DNA from 2 places in the Salegentibacter sp. UBA1130 genome. Region 1 is predicted to be linked to the other one. Evidence: riboswitches for the same ligand, from Rfam matches in the RefSeq annotation. Region 1 holds a riboswitch; the other holds the start of a gene.
What was found. A riboswitch is a leader RNA that binds a small molecule or an ion and turns the genes downstream of it on or off. The one in region 1 is predicted to bind cobalamin.
Positions count from the first base shown of each region.

Region 2: linked by a shared signal. The riboswitch ahead of B4F31_RS09445 (ribonucleotide-diphosphate reductase subunit beta) and the one ahead of B4F31_RS08175 (TonB-dependent receptor plug domain-containing protein) in region 1 are both predicted to bind cobalamin.

Region 1 is NZ_DCAP01000021.1:31,754-38,738, reverse strand. It holds gene B4F31_RS08180 (YncE family protein) at 1-557, opposite strand, end outside; gene B4F31_RS08175 (TonB-dependent receptor plug domain-containing protein) at 642-2,483, opposite strand; cobalamin riboswitch at 2,518-2,800, opposite strand; gene B4F31_RS08170 (ABC transporter substrate-binding protein) at 2,989-4,143, shown strand; gene B4F31_RS08165 (FecCD family ABC transporter permease) at 4,321-5,352, shown strand; gene B4F31_RS08160 (ABC transporter ATP-binding protein) at 5,355-6,149, shown strand; gene B4F31_RS08155 (DUF2194 domain-containing protein) at 6,146-6,985, opposite strand, start outside.
Region 2 is NZ_DCAP01000023.1:58,645-65,629, forward strand. It holds gene B4F31_RS09430 (SRPBCC family protein) at 1-167, opposite strand, end outside; gene B4F31_RS09435 (DUF2911 domain-containing protein) at 315-1,160, shown strand; gene B4F31_RS09440 (ribonucleoside-diphosphate reductase subunit alpha) at 1,340-3,016, opposite strand; gene B4F31_RS09445 (ribonucleotide-diphosphate reductase subunit beta) at 3,058-4,032, opposite strand; cobalamin riboswitch at 4,150-4,284, opposite strand; gene B4F31_RS09450 (hypothetical protein) at 4,466-4,690, shown strand; gene acs (acetate--CoA ligase) at 4,959-6,866, shown strand; gene B4F31_RS09460 (3'-5' exonuclease) at 6,942-6,985, opposite strand, start outside.

The DNA.
Region 1 (6,985 bases):
AAAGCTACATATAGTTTATTATTATCATTAATAATCTTTTCAGGCCCTTCTCCTACACTAATTGTTCCAGTAGATTCATAGGTACTTGCATTATATATAGCGATATAATCATCTGTATCATTAGAGGCATCTCCCCAATTGGTAACATATATCTTCTCGTCTACCAAAGTAAGATACCGTGGATTACTTAATCCCTCCTCAATTGTATGAATGTGCTCAAAAGTATACCGATCAACAATTTGAACTATATTGGAAACATTCATAACGATATATGCATAATTATCATCCAATGTGAGACTCTGCCCTGTATCTCCCAGAGAAGAACCATTTACTGTAGAAAATATATCGGATTCTAGATTAGAAAAATCATTATCAATATATGATATTGAACTATTATTGTTACCGAAACCACCTTCATTAAGCACAAACAATCCATCTGCATAGGTGCTTTCAGGTTGCTCTATTTCAGGATCCACAACATCGTCATCGCTGCTACAGGAATTCAAAAATAAGCCACTTATCACGGCCATAGTTAATAGTTTACTAATTCTTTTCATTGGTTAGAATTTTAGCAAAGAGCGGAGCAAATAAGCAGTTTAAAAATCTGATTTTAAGAATATTTGCTTCCAGCACCATGCTGGTTAAAAATTAAGGTTTAGGTATATATTAAAGTTTCTGCCGGGCATCCACCGGTTTTCTACACTTTGATATTCTTCGTTTAAAATATTGAGCACCCTCGCTCCAATCTTGTAAGTACTTGTTTTTCCCAAATCATATGAAATTCCAAGGTTTGAAACCGTATAAGCATCCATATTATAGCGGGAATTATTATCAGATCTGGTAAAAATCTCTCCGTTATATAAAAGCTGATAATCTATACTGAAATCTTTAAAAGCATAAGTAAGTGCACCTGTGGCTTTATGAAACGGTACATAAATAAGTTGGTATCCCGTATTCATATTTTCTGAAACCGTATAGGCATAAGTACCAGAGGCGCTAATTTGGTGATCTTTAAAAATCTCTTTTTCCCAGCCTGCCAAAACCTCAATACCGTAGGTTTCTACCTTTTCTTCATTTCTTGGACGCCAAATATTATTACTGGAAGGTAACCAGCGTATCATATCATCAATTTTAATATAATAACCGGTTAGACTAAACTTCAGGTTTCTATGTTTAAAATGGTTTCCAAGCTCAACCTGGTTAGAAGTTTCGGGGCGTAAATTAAGATTACCGGCACCGGCCCAGTAAAGATCGTTGTAAGTGGGAATTCTAAAATTTCTGGAAATATTCATTTTTAGACTATAGAAATCGGTAAAATCATAATGTGTTCCTGCAGAAAATAGTAACGGACTTTCATAATTTTCGGTTATCTCTTTTCTGATTCCCAATTCATATTGAAATTTTTGAAATGGCCTATGCTTCATTAAGAATGCCGAAGAAAATATATTTCGGATATTTTCGGTAATTCCAGAGCCGCTACCATCGGTGTACGTGTTCGTGAGTACAGCATTTAGCTCTAAAGTTTTTGAAATTGAATAATTTAAATCGTATTTGCCAATCAAGATTTGCGCTTTGCCAGAGGAAGATTGATTTTCAGTAATATTCCCGTAGAACTTATAATTTTCATTTAGATGGGCTAACCTTGCAACCGAAATAAAATCACCAAACTCTCCTACCCATTCCAATAAATTTCGGGTATCAAAATTCTGGTATTTTGTTTTGGTTTCTGACGGGCGAATCAGGGAGAAATGCCGCTCCCCATCAAAAATTTCACTATAAAATTTTAAAGTGTTTTTTTCATTTAACCGATACGCGAATCCAAGATTTAAATTGCTATTGTAGAACTCCCCATTCTCGTTCTTTCTGTCTTCAATGGGCCATTCATAATCATTATCTGATGAATTTCTAGCCGCAGCAAGACTTAAACTCCATTTTTTTCTTGAAGTCTTTATTTTATACCGGGCATCGAGGGTATTAAAACTGCCATATTGAAAGAAAATATCCTGCTTTGTTTTTCCGGTAAAATCAAGATTGGTATTTAAATGAACGGTTCCTCCAATGGCTCCGGTACCATAAACTACACTTCCGCCGCCACCACGAACACTAATATTATCAAATCCGCCTGCGTTTAGAGCATTAAAATCGGTTTGGCCGTTAAATTGTGAATTTATATTAATCCCGTTCCATAAAACCGCTGTTTGTGAGGCTGTTGTTCCGCGGAAGGAAGGTGAGGAAACCATTCCCAGTCCATTCTCTTTAAAATAGATATTGGTGTTGAAATTTAATGCTGAAGTAAGCAGCGCCCCGTTTTTCTTTAAAACTGAATCGTTTAAAACGGTAACCTGTTGGCCGGTAGAAAAGTCTTTCAGCTTGATATCTGTCAAAAATACTTCGTCTAAAACGTTAATTGTATCGTTTTGAGCAAATACAGGCAAACTGCATAGCAGGCCAAGGAATAGAATGTAAAATCGCGTTTTTTTCATCTGCACTCTGACTTTTATCCCGAAAGTCTAAGAATTTATTGGTTATATTTTGGCAGGTCTCCTGGCTCGCGTCTTGTTGTTTACCTTCCCATTCCAAATAAGAACAGTGGTTTTTGAAGTGATAACAACAAGCATCCCTTTCGGGACTTAGCTTACAGTTGCGGGAACAGCTCAGGCTTAATAAAGTTAGATGGTAGAAGTTTGAAATACGAAGAAAACTTCGTGCTTCATATTTTGTACTTCCAAAATCATACTTTTCCTGATTCCCTTTTAATCGGCGTGAAAAACACATCCGAACCAAAAATTTCAATGCGAAATTAAACATTTATTTTAGTTGCGACCATTAAATTCTAAATAATCTTACTTTTGAAAATTCCTAATTATAAATATTCTATATAAAAGTTTTCGTCATCCTTAACTTGTTTCAGAGCTTGCCCCGTAATTTATTTAGGGGGCTAAAAGAAGATAGCATTATATAAATTCAATTTTTTTAAACTACCATAAAATGAAAATAAAGACTGTAAAAGCACTTAATCTTCTACTCCTTTTTCTAGTATTTTCCGCCTGTAAAAACGAGCAAAAAGATAAAAATATTGCTTCAGAAACACCTCAAGATTCAGTTGATTTAAAACACGCTACTAATTTCAGCATCAATGATTTTGGAGATTATTATATTATAAAAATAGAAACCGCCTGGCCCGATGCCGATAAAGCTTTTACCTATTTATTAACTAAAGAAAATACTGAAATTCCTTCCGGTTTAGATTATGACCAAAAAGTGCAAATTCCGATAGAAAAAATGGTGGTGACTTCTACCACGCATATTCCGGCTTTGGAAGCTTTAAATGAAGAAAACAGCTTAAAAGGATTTCCAGGTCTCGATTATATTTCTTCAGAAAAAACCAGGAAATTGATTAATTCAGGAAAAATTAAAGAGCTGGGGAAAAATGAAAATATAAATACCGAGGTTCTTATTGATCTGGATCCAGAAGTGGTGATTGGTTTTGCAATTGACGGAAACAATAAAACATTTGAAACCATTCAAAAAACCGGAATTCCGGTGATGTACAATGGCGACTGGACCGAAAAAACTCCGCTGGGAAAGGCGGAATGGATTAAATTCTTTGGCGTTTTTTATAATAAATTAGATGAAGCTGAAAAGATTTTTAATAAAATAGAAACCGATTATACTGAAGCCAAAGAATTAGCAAAGTCGGCAGCAGAAACGCCTAAAGTATTAAGCGGCGCTATGTATAAAGACCAGTGGTATTTACCCCACGGAAATTCGTGGCAAGCCCAATTTATTAAAGATGCCAATGCAAATTATGTCTATGCCGATACTCAAGGGAATGGAAGTATGGCTTTATCTTTTGAAAATGTGTTAGACAAAGCCCAGGATGCCGATTATTGGATTAGTGCAGGACAATACACTTCTTATACCCAACTTTTAAAAGAATCGCAACATTATGAACAGTTTGAAGCAGTACAGAATAAAAATGTCTACAGCGTAAGCCTAACCAAAGGAGAAACAGGGGGTGTACTTTATTTTGAATTAGGCCCGCAACGTCCAGATTTGGTATTAAAAGATCTGGTATCCATTTTTCATCCAGAGCTATTGGGAGATTATGAAAACAGGTTTTTTAAGGCTTTGGAAGAATAATTATGGAGATTTGGTTCTAAAAAACTTAGTGGACTATCCTTCTAAATATAGCTTGATTTCGAAACAAATTCCGGATCAATTAAATCTAGATTATCGAGTAAAATCCCATTATCGTTCTTCATTAATTTTATCTACTCAATTTATTTCAGATATTTACACCGAAATAAATCACCAGCCTTGTTGCAGTCCCAAAAATATGTACTTCCACTTCTACTCCTTTTTATAGGAGTAATTATCCTGGTTTTTTTAAATATTAGTTTGGGCTCAGTCAATATTCCTTTTAAAGATGTTTTTGCTTCAATCTTTAATTTAGAAGTTTCAAAAGAAACCTGGCGATATATTGTAGTGGAATACCGCTTACCTAAAGCTATTACAGCAATAATAACCGGCTCTGGACTCGCCATTAGCGGACTGTTAATGCAGACTTTATTTCGTAACCCCTTAGCTGGACCGTATGTTTTAGGCTTAAGTAGCGGTGCCAGTTTGGGTGTGGCAATCGTTATTATGGGTGCTTCAGTTTTTGGAGGTGCTTTTGCTGGAATTTTACTTTCCAAATGGAGCTTGGTAATTGCTTCCAGCCTGGGAAGTTTATTAGTATTAATTGCTGTTATGCTGGCTTCCCTCCGGCTTCGAGATACTATGGCAATTCTTATTATAGGTTTAATGTTTGCCAGTTTAACCGCGGCAGTGGTTAGCGTTCTTTCCTATTTTAGTCCCGCGGCACAGCTTCAGCAATATGTATTTTGGTCTTTTGGAAGTTTGGGTGATCTTTCCTGGAACGAGGTGGGAATTCTCGCCATGTTTTGGTTTGTGGGAATAATTTTAGCCATTTCCTGTATTAAAAACCTCAACACTTTGTTGCTTGGCGAACAATATGCTAAAAGCCTTGGGGTAAGTATTCAAAAAAACCGTTTAATCATCATTATAGCCACCAGTTTACTTGCCGGAAGCATTACTGCTTTTGCAGGGCCAATTGCATTTGTAGGTTTAGCAGTTCCGCATTTAATTAGGCAAATAATTCCTGTAAATAATCATAGCATTTTAGTGCCAGCAGTTATTTTAGGTGGTGCGGCGCTCATGCTTATTTGCGATATTGCGGCACAAATGCCGGGACAGGAATACACTTTACCTATAAATGCCATAACTTCGTTAATTGGCGCGCCGGTGGTAATCTGGCTCTTGGTGCGTAAACGTAAATTTTTATTCTGAAGTTGAACCAACCTAAAAAACATAGCATTCTTAAAACCATTGGTCTTGATATCGGGTACAGTAATAAAACCGAGAAAACGATTATTACTGAAGCTATTAATATTGAAGTTCACGAAGGAGAACTGGTTGCTGTTATTGGTGTTAATGGAGTCGGAAAATCTACATTTTTACGAACCCTAAGTGGTGTTCAGGATGCGCTAAAGGGAAAAGTTCTGGTTAAAAATGAACAAATTCAGCAGATAGGTTCTTTGGAGCTGGCATCTTTAGTGAGTCTCGTACTCACCGAACAACCTATTTCTAAAAACTTAAGTGTTTTCGAGCTCGTGGCACTTGGCCGACAACCCTATACCAATTGGATTGGCAGGTTAAGCAAAACCGATTTACGGCAAATCAAGAAATCTTTGCAAAATGTAGGAATCGAAGATTTACAAAACAAAAAGTGCTACGAATTGAGTGACGGCCAGCTACAAAAAGTTTTAATTGCACGCGCCATTGCACAAAATACGCCTCTGGTTATCCTGGATGAACCTACCACCCATTTAGATCTTTACCATAAAGCATATGTACTAAAACTGCTCAAAAAACTCACCCGAAAAACCAATAAAGCTATAGTTTTTGCTTCCCACGAAATCAATTTGGCCATCCAGCTTTGCGATAAAATTATTCTCATGCAAAATAATAGCGTGACCACCGGTTCCCCTAAAGAATTATTGGAATCTGGAGCATTTGCTACTGTTTTTCCAGAAGGCTTGATCGTTTTTGATAAAGCTTCAGCCTCATTTAAAATTAATCCTTAATTATCTTTTAGAAAATATTTTAGACCGAAGGTAAAGTTGTTGGAATAAAAGTTTTTAAGCGTATAGAATTCGGCCTGGGTATTAAGATGAAGATACTTCGTGACTGGCCATACCACAATCCCACGATACCGCTGAAATTCATCTGAAAACGTATCCAGAAAATATCCGGCATCTAGATTAATTTTCCAGAAGTTATTTTCATTTACATATTCGTAAGCCAACCCTAAACCACCATAAAAACGTTCATCTAAAGTCCAGTATGGAAAGCCATTAGACCTGTTTGAATTACCCAGCATTCCAGATAATTCGGTATAAGGTCTAAATTTCGCCATTTTATTCAGTCTAAGATTCATAGATAAACTGGTAAGCGCCTGTACATCCATCACATCTTCGTCGTCATAATGGTTTCCTTCTATATAAAAAACCGCCTGGAATTTCTCTTTAAACTGAAGTTCTTCATAAACATTTAATTGCGTTTGATAAATGTCCAGGATATACGCGGGGCCGGTGATAGCGGGTTTTCTAAAAAACTGAAAAGAACTATATAAACTATCTTTTGCAATTGACGCCGAAGCTTCCAAATGAAGATAAGCTTTTCCTGCTTCGTTAAACTCAAGACGACTTCCAAATCCAAAATTAAATTTTTCTATTCTTTCCCTGGTTTTAAACCTGTAAACCAGTCCGTATAGCTCCATATCTCCATTATTTTCAAATTCACCCTGAAATGGAATTGCATATGCATTATAGCGACTTAACCCAAATTGATGCTCATTGAACTTCTTATCTCGAGTGCCATAAACCGCTTCTAAACCTACAGAAGTTGGATCTAACCTATC
Region 2 (6,985 bases), on a different contig from region 1:
TGAATAATTTGTCCCGGGTACATTGCGCGATCGGCTCCCGAGAGAATATTAAATCCCATATAATCTGGTGTTATTGTCTTTAGATTTCCGGGATTGGAGAGAAATTCCCAGGCCTTTTCCAGACTGATAGGAAGTTTTTGAACCGATTTCTTGGTGTAGATTTTCATTCTAGTTGTATTTGAATGTAAAATTAAGAGTAGTTTTGTTTAAAATAAAATTATTATAGTTAAACAAAATATAAATGAAGTTGCTTCTTATCTAAATTCGTAATCAATTTCTCGGTATATTTGATCAAACTAAAAACAAACTAAATAATGAATAAACTACTTTTATTTTTATGTACAGCAGGGCTTATGAGTGCTGCCCAGGCACAGGTACAGGCGCCTCAACCTAGCCCATTTACTAAAGTTGAACAAAAAGTTGGACTTACCGATGTTACGCTCGAATATTCCCGCCCCGGAATGAGAGATCGCGAGATTTTTGGCGATCTGGTACCTTATGGGGAAGTATGGCGTACCGGAGCTAACGAAAATACCAAAATCACTTTTAGTGACGATGTTACTGTTCAGGGTAAAGAATTAAAAGCGGGAACTTATGCTATTTACACAATTCCGAAGGAAAAAGAATGGGAAGTAATGTTCTATAACGATGCTTCAAACTGGGGAAATCCTGCTGAATGGAGCGAGGAGAAAGTAGCCTTAAAAGCAACTGCCGAAGTGATGGAACTTCCTTTTGAAATGGAAACTTTTACCATTATGATAGATGAGCTGAAGAATGATTCTGCTGCTCTTAATATTATTTGGGAAAATACCGTAGCAAGCTTAAGATTTGAAGTGCCTACTGAAGAAAAAGCAATGGCCAGTATTGAAAAAACGATGAATGGCCCAGGGGCAGGAGATTATTTTGCGGCCGCAACTTATTATCACGATGCCAAAAAAGATTTGGAACAGGCTTACGAATGGGTAAATAAATCCCTTGAAATGGGTAACCCAAATGCCTTTTGGATCTTAAGAAGAAAATCGCTTATCGCAGCCGATCTTGGTAAAAAAGAAGAAGCAATTGCAGCTGCCAAAAAATCTTTAGCCGAAGCTGAAAAAGCCGGAAACCAGGATTACGTAAAAATGAACAAAGATTCTCTAAAAGAATGGGGAGTTATGTAGTCTGAATTTTAAGAATAAGAAAAAGGCTGTTTTGTAAACGTCCTGTTTTCGTCAAGCTGAACTTGTTTCAGCTTCTAACATGTTTTGAAAATCTAACAAGTTAAACCCTGAAATAAATTCAGGGTGACGTTCTTCAGACTTTCCAGACAGCCTTTTTACTTTTAAATGAATTTCAGAACCTAAGCCTCACAACTAGCACAATTCACCATATTAGCTATAAATTCTTTAGAAACACTTTGGCTTCTTTGATAGTAAAGGGTTTTAACTCCCAGTTGCCAGGCTTCTATCATTAACTTATTTACTTCCTGAACCGGAAGATCTGATGGAATATTTAAATTTAAACTTTGCGCCTGGTCTATATATTTTTGCCTAACTGAAGCCTGTTGTATAATCTCTAGCTGACTTATCTCTTTAAAGGTTTTAAAGATCATTCGCTCTTCATCACTCAATTCTTTTAAATGCTGTACGCTTCCGTGGTTTAGCATGATGCTTCGCCAGGTTTCTTCGGTATCTAATCCTTTTTCCTGAAGCAATTCCTTTAAATATTTATTCTTCCGCATAAAATTCCCTTTTGCCAATCCGGCTTTATAGTAATTACTGCTAAAAGGTTCAATTCCCGGTGATGCCTGTCCCAAAATTGCAGAAGAAGAGGTAGTAGGCGCAACGGCCATTAAAGTAGTATTTCTTAATCCGTAGCCTTTTAAAACCTCGGGTTCGCCATAAATATTAGCTAATTCCTTACTTGCTTTTGTAGCTTTCTCATTAATTTCTTTAAAAATGGAATTCGTTAAGCCTTTTGCTTTTAAGCCTTCAAAAGGAATTCTATTTTTCTGAAGATAAGAATGCCAACCCATAACGCCCAATCCCAGTGCCCTATGTCTTTTTGCAAATTTATTAGCAGGAGTGAGGTAATAATTATCCTCGGTTTTGGCGATAAATTCCTGTAAAACAGCATCAAGAAAATAGATAGCCAGTTTTACGGCTTCAGTATCTTTCCATTCGTCATACAGCTCCAAATTCATAGAAGAGAGACAGCAAATAAAGGACTCTTCCTCGGTTGAGGGCAGTGCGATTTCTGAACACAAATTACTGGAATTTATAACGTAGTTTTTATCCTTATAAACTTGTGGCTTAAATCGGTTAATATTGTCTTTAAAGAAAATATATGGCAAACCTTTTTGCTGCCTGCTTTCTAACACTTTAGCCCAGATTTCTCGTTTTTCCCGGTCTCCATCTATCATTTCCTGCATCCAGTAATCGGGCACACTTACGCCATAAAATAAATTCTGAATAGGATTTCCTATATTTTTTATCTCTAGAAACTCCTTAATATCGGGGTGGTCAATATCCAGGTAAGCAGCAAAAGCTCCGCGGCGTACTCCACCTTGTGAAATAGTATCCATAGCGGTATCAAAAAGCTTCATAAAACTCGTAGCTCCGCTGCTTTTGCCATTATCGGTAACTGCACTCCCACGACCTCTTAGCTCCCCAAAATAGCCTGAAGTTCCGCCACCAATCTTGGTTTGCATAATTACCTCGCCCAGTTTGTGGGTAATTCCTTCAATATTATCGGGTACATATACATTAAAACAGGAAATAGGTAATCCGCGTTCGGTACCCATATTGGCCCAAATTGGCGAACTTAAACTCATCCAGCCACGCTCTATCATTTCTATAAAAGCTTCTGCCAGTTCTGGTTTGTAGAGCCTTTTTGCAGCTGCATTTGCAACTCTTTCTATAGCAGATTTTGTGGTTTCTCCTTTTAATAAGTAGCCGCGGTTAAGTATTTGCTGGCTTTCTTCATTAAGCCACCATAGGCGTTCCTGTTGCGTTTCTTTATTTATTGTTTCGGGCATTTTGCTGGATTTTAAGTTGAAATATTGCTGCGGAATATTGTTTAAAAAAGATCATCGGCGGTGATGCTCTTATCGTGTTTGGTATAATCTACCGGGCGCTTGGCAAAAAAGTCGTCTAAACTATTGGCGAAAACTTCTTCTTCAAACCATAACATAGCTTTGTAATCATACTCTGAAACAAAGTAGATTTTTTCCAAACCAATTTTTTCAAGGCTATCGTCTACCCGATATTTCATAAAATTCAGAAGGTCTTCTTTTTTGCATTGTTCCAAAGCGCCATCAGCAAAAATCCAGTCCAGGATTTCAGATTCTACTTCCATAGAGTGAGCAATGATTTCCCTAATTTGAGTTTTGGTTTCCTCGTTGAAGAATTCTGGAAATTCATTTTTGATCTGGTTTACAATATAAATCCCGGCGTTAGCATGAATTTGTTCGTCTACCGATGTCCAGGCAATAATATTACTCACATTTTTCATCACGCCTTTAAAGCGACTAAACGAAAGAATAATAGCAAATTGACTAAAGAGGGATACGTTTTCAATTAAAATAGAGAATAAAATAAGGGAAAACACGTATTTCTTTTCATCTGAAGATTTTGTATTTGCTAAAGCTTCAGAAAGATAAGCTACCCTTTTTTTGATAACAGGAGTTTCTATCAATTTCTCGAACTCGTTGTTATAACCTAAAACTTCGAGCAAACGGGAGTAAGCTTCAGAATGTCTAAATTCACATTCAGCAAAAGTACTTCCCAGGCCGTTAAATTCCGGTTTTGGGAGGTGCTCATATAAATCGCCCCAAAAGGATTTAACGGCTACTTCAATTTGTGCGATGGCAAGCAAACTCTTTTTAATTACCTGTTTTTCATTTTCACTAAGATGGGAATGAAAATCCTGTACATCGGCGGTGAAGTCTACTTCAGAATGTACCCAGAAAGAACGATTTATTGCTTCGGTAAACTGAAGAATTTCGGGATAATCGAAAGGTTTGTAATTTACCCGTTTTTCAAAAATACTCATATCACTTTTGTTTTAGTTTTAAAATCAAAAGCATAAAAGCAAATAGGTGTCTTTGGAAAAGAGAAGAGCGGGAAGGCCGCAAATATATTATCCTGGACATTTACTTTATATGCGAAAGCAAAAGTCAGCCCGGTTGGGAAGGTAATCTGGCTTGTAGAAAAGTCTACTTTACAGTTGCGCAACAGCTCATGATTCTCACATGATTCCCCTTGTTTATTACAAAATGTAATACCCGCCGGTATGATTTTACAAAAGTAAAGTTATAAGGAATTTGCGGTGGTTTTATAAAAACAGCTTTGAGTTATAAACATAGTTTTTCACAAGTTAAAGTTTCGGTAAAAAGAAGAGATCAAAGAAAATAGTGAGGTTGCAGGCATAGTCTTTGCCTAGTAAAGGATGCAGTATTTGCTAATCAATCGAAAAAAATGTAAAAATGAGACTTATAAATTTACAGCGCACCGATGATGCATATGTTGCGAAAGCTGAAATTACTTTAAAAGCTTTTGGAGTCGCTTTGGGGCAGAAATCTAAGATTTATATCAAGAAACAATCTGAAAACGAATGGAGAGAGAAAAAAACAAATAAAAAAGTCTCTTCCAGGGAAGCCACTCATTTAAATAAATGGCTAAGCGACCACCAAAAATTTGTAGAGCATTAATCTTTTTGCCTTTTCAAAAGGTCTTCTATCTTAAAAAAATCAGTTTTCTTTATTTTGAAATTAAAAATCAAACAAGCGCTTTATTGAGTTTGCTTCTAATTTTTATACAAAAATTTCTATTCTATTAAACTTCCCGTAAAAACTTCAAAAAGCCCAATATTAACGGGATTTGGGTATTTGGTTTCCGAAGGTTTTTATAAATTGCAGAAAAGATATTTTATATTTTTCATTATTAACCCACATAACCATCAACATATTTATTTAAGTTATGAGTAATTATCATATTAAGAATTTAGAGGAATATTTTCAAGTTTATAGAAAATCGGTAAGAGATCCACAAAACTTCTGGGAAGAGATAGCTGAAGAACATTTTTCCTGGCAGAAAAAATGGGATAATGTGCTAAGCTGGGATTTTAATAAACCTGAAGTAAAATGGTTTGAAAATGCTAAACTTAACATTACCGAAAATTGCATAGATCGTTACCTCTTTAATAGGTCTGACAAAACGGCAATTATTTGGGAGCCTAACGATCCTGAAGAAGAAGCGCAACATATCTCTTATGGAGAACTTCACAAAAAAGTAAACAAGTTTGCAAATGTTTTAAAAGCTAAAGGAATTGAAAAAGGCGATAGGGTTTGTATTTACTTACCAATGATTCCTGAACTTGCCATAGCAATGCTGGCTTGCGCAAGAATTGGCGCGATACACTCTGTAGTCTTTGCCGGTTTTTCTTCAAAAGCTCTCGCTACCAGAACCAATGATGCAGATTGTAAAATGCTAATTACTTCTGATGGTTCTTACCGTGGCAACAAAACAATAGATCTTAAAGGAATTGTAGATAAAGCCCTGGAAGAATGCCCCGGTGTTGAAAATGTGCTAGTAGCTAAACGCCTGGATTCTGATATAGAAATGAAAGAAGGGCGTGATGAATGGCTTCAACCCTTATTAGATGAAGCTTCAGAGGAATGTGAAGCAGAAACTATGGATGCTGAAGATCCTTTATTTATTCTATACACTTCTGGCTCTACAGGGAAACCAAAGGGAATGTTACATACCACAGCCGGTTATATGGTTTATACGGCTTATACTTTCAAAAATGTTTTTCAGTATAAAGAAGACGATGTTTATTGGTGTACGGCAGATATTGGCTGGATTACCGGTCATTCCTATATTTTATATGGTCCACTCGCGAACGGCGCAACTACCGTAATTTTCGAAGGTGTTCCTTCTTATCCAGATGCCGGAAGATTTTGGGATGTGGTAGAGAAACATAAGGTGAATCAATTTTACACTGCACCAACAGCAATTAGATCTTTAGCCAAAAGAAATATTGAATTTGTAGAAAGCCACGATCTTTCATCTTTAAAAGTGCTTGGAACTGTTGGGGAACCTATTAATGAGGAAGCCTGGCACTGGTATAATGATAATGTAGGAAAAAATAAAAGCCCTATTGTAGATACCTGGTGGCAAACCGAGACCGGCGGAATTATGATTACCCCAATTCCTTATGTAACTCCGGTAAAACCAACTTATGCAACTTTGCCTTTTCCGGGAGTTCAACCGGCTTTAATGGATGAAAACGGAAATGAATTAAAAGGAAATCAGGTAGACGGAAGATTATGTATTAAGTATCCGTGGCCAGGGATGGCCAGAACAGTTTGGAGAGATCATGAACGTTATAAGACAACTTATTTCTCTACGTTTGAAAATATGTATTTTACCGGTGATGGTGCTTTAAGGGATGAAGTTGGTTATTATAGAATTACCGGTAGAGTAGACGATGTTATTATAGTTTCAGGACATAATTTAGGTACTGCTCCTATTGAAGATGCTATAGACGAGCATCCAGCGGTAGCTGAAACTGCTGTGGTTGGGTTCCCACACGAAGTAAAAGGAAACGCACTTTATGCATTTGTTACTTTAAAAGAGGTAGGAGAGTCCAGGAATCAGGATAACCTTAGAAAAGAAATTCTTCAACAAATAGTAGATAAGGTTGGCCCAATTGCCAAACCTGAAAAAATACAGTTTGTAAGCGGACTACCAAAAACTCGTAGTGGGAAAATTATGAGAAGAATTCTAAGAAAAATCGCGTCTAAACAAACCGAAGATCTAGGAGATACTTCAACATTATTAAACCCAGAAGTTGTAGAGAAAATTATGAATAATTCTTTATAAGAATTATTCTCAAATTTCATGAATATTTAAAAATTCCAGGCCTCACAGGTTTTCAAATCTGTGAGGTTTTTTTTCTTAAATCCGGAATAATTTTTTAAGATTCAGTTTTCTATCGGTAT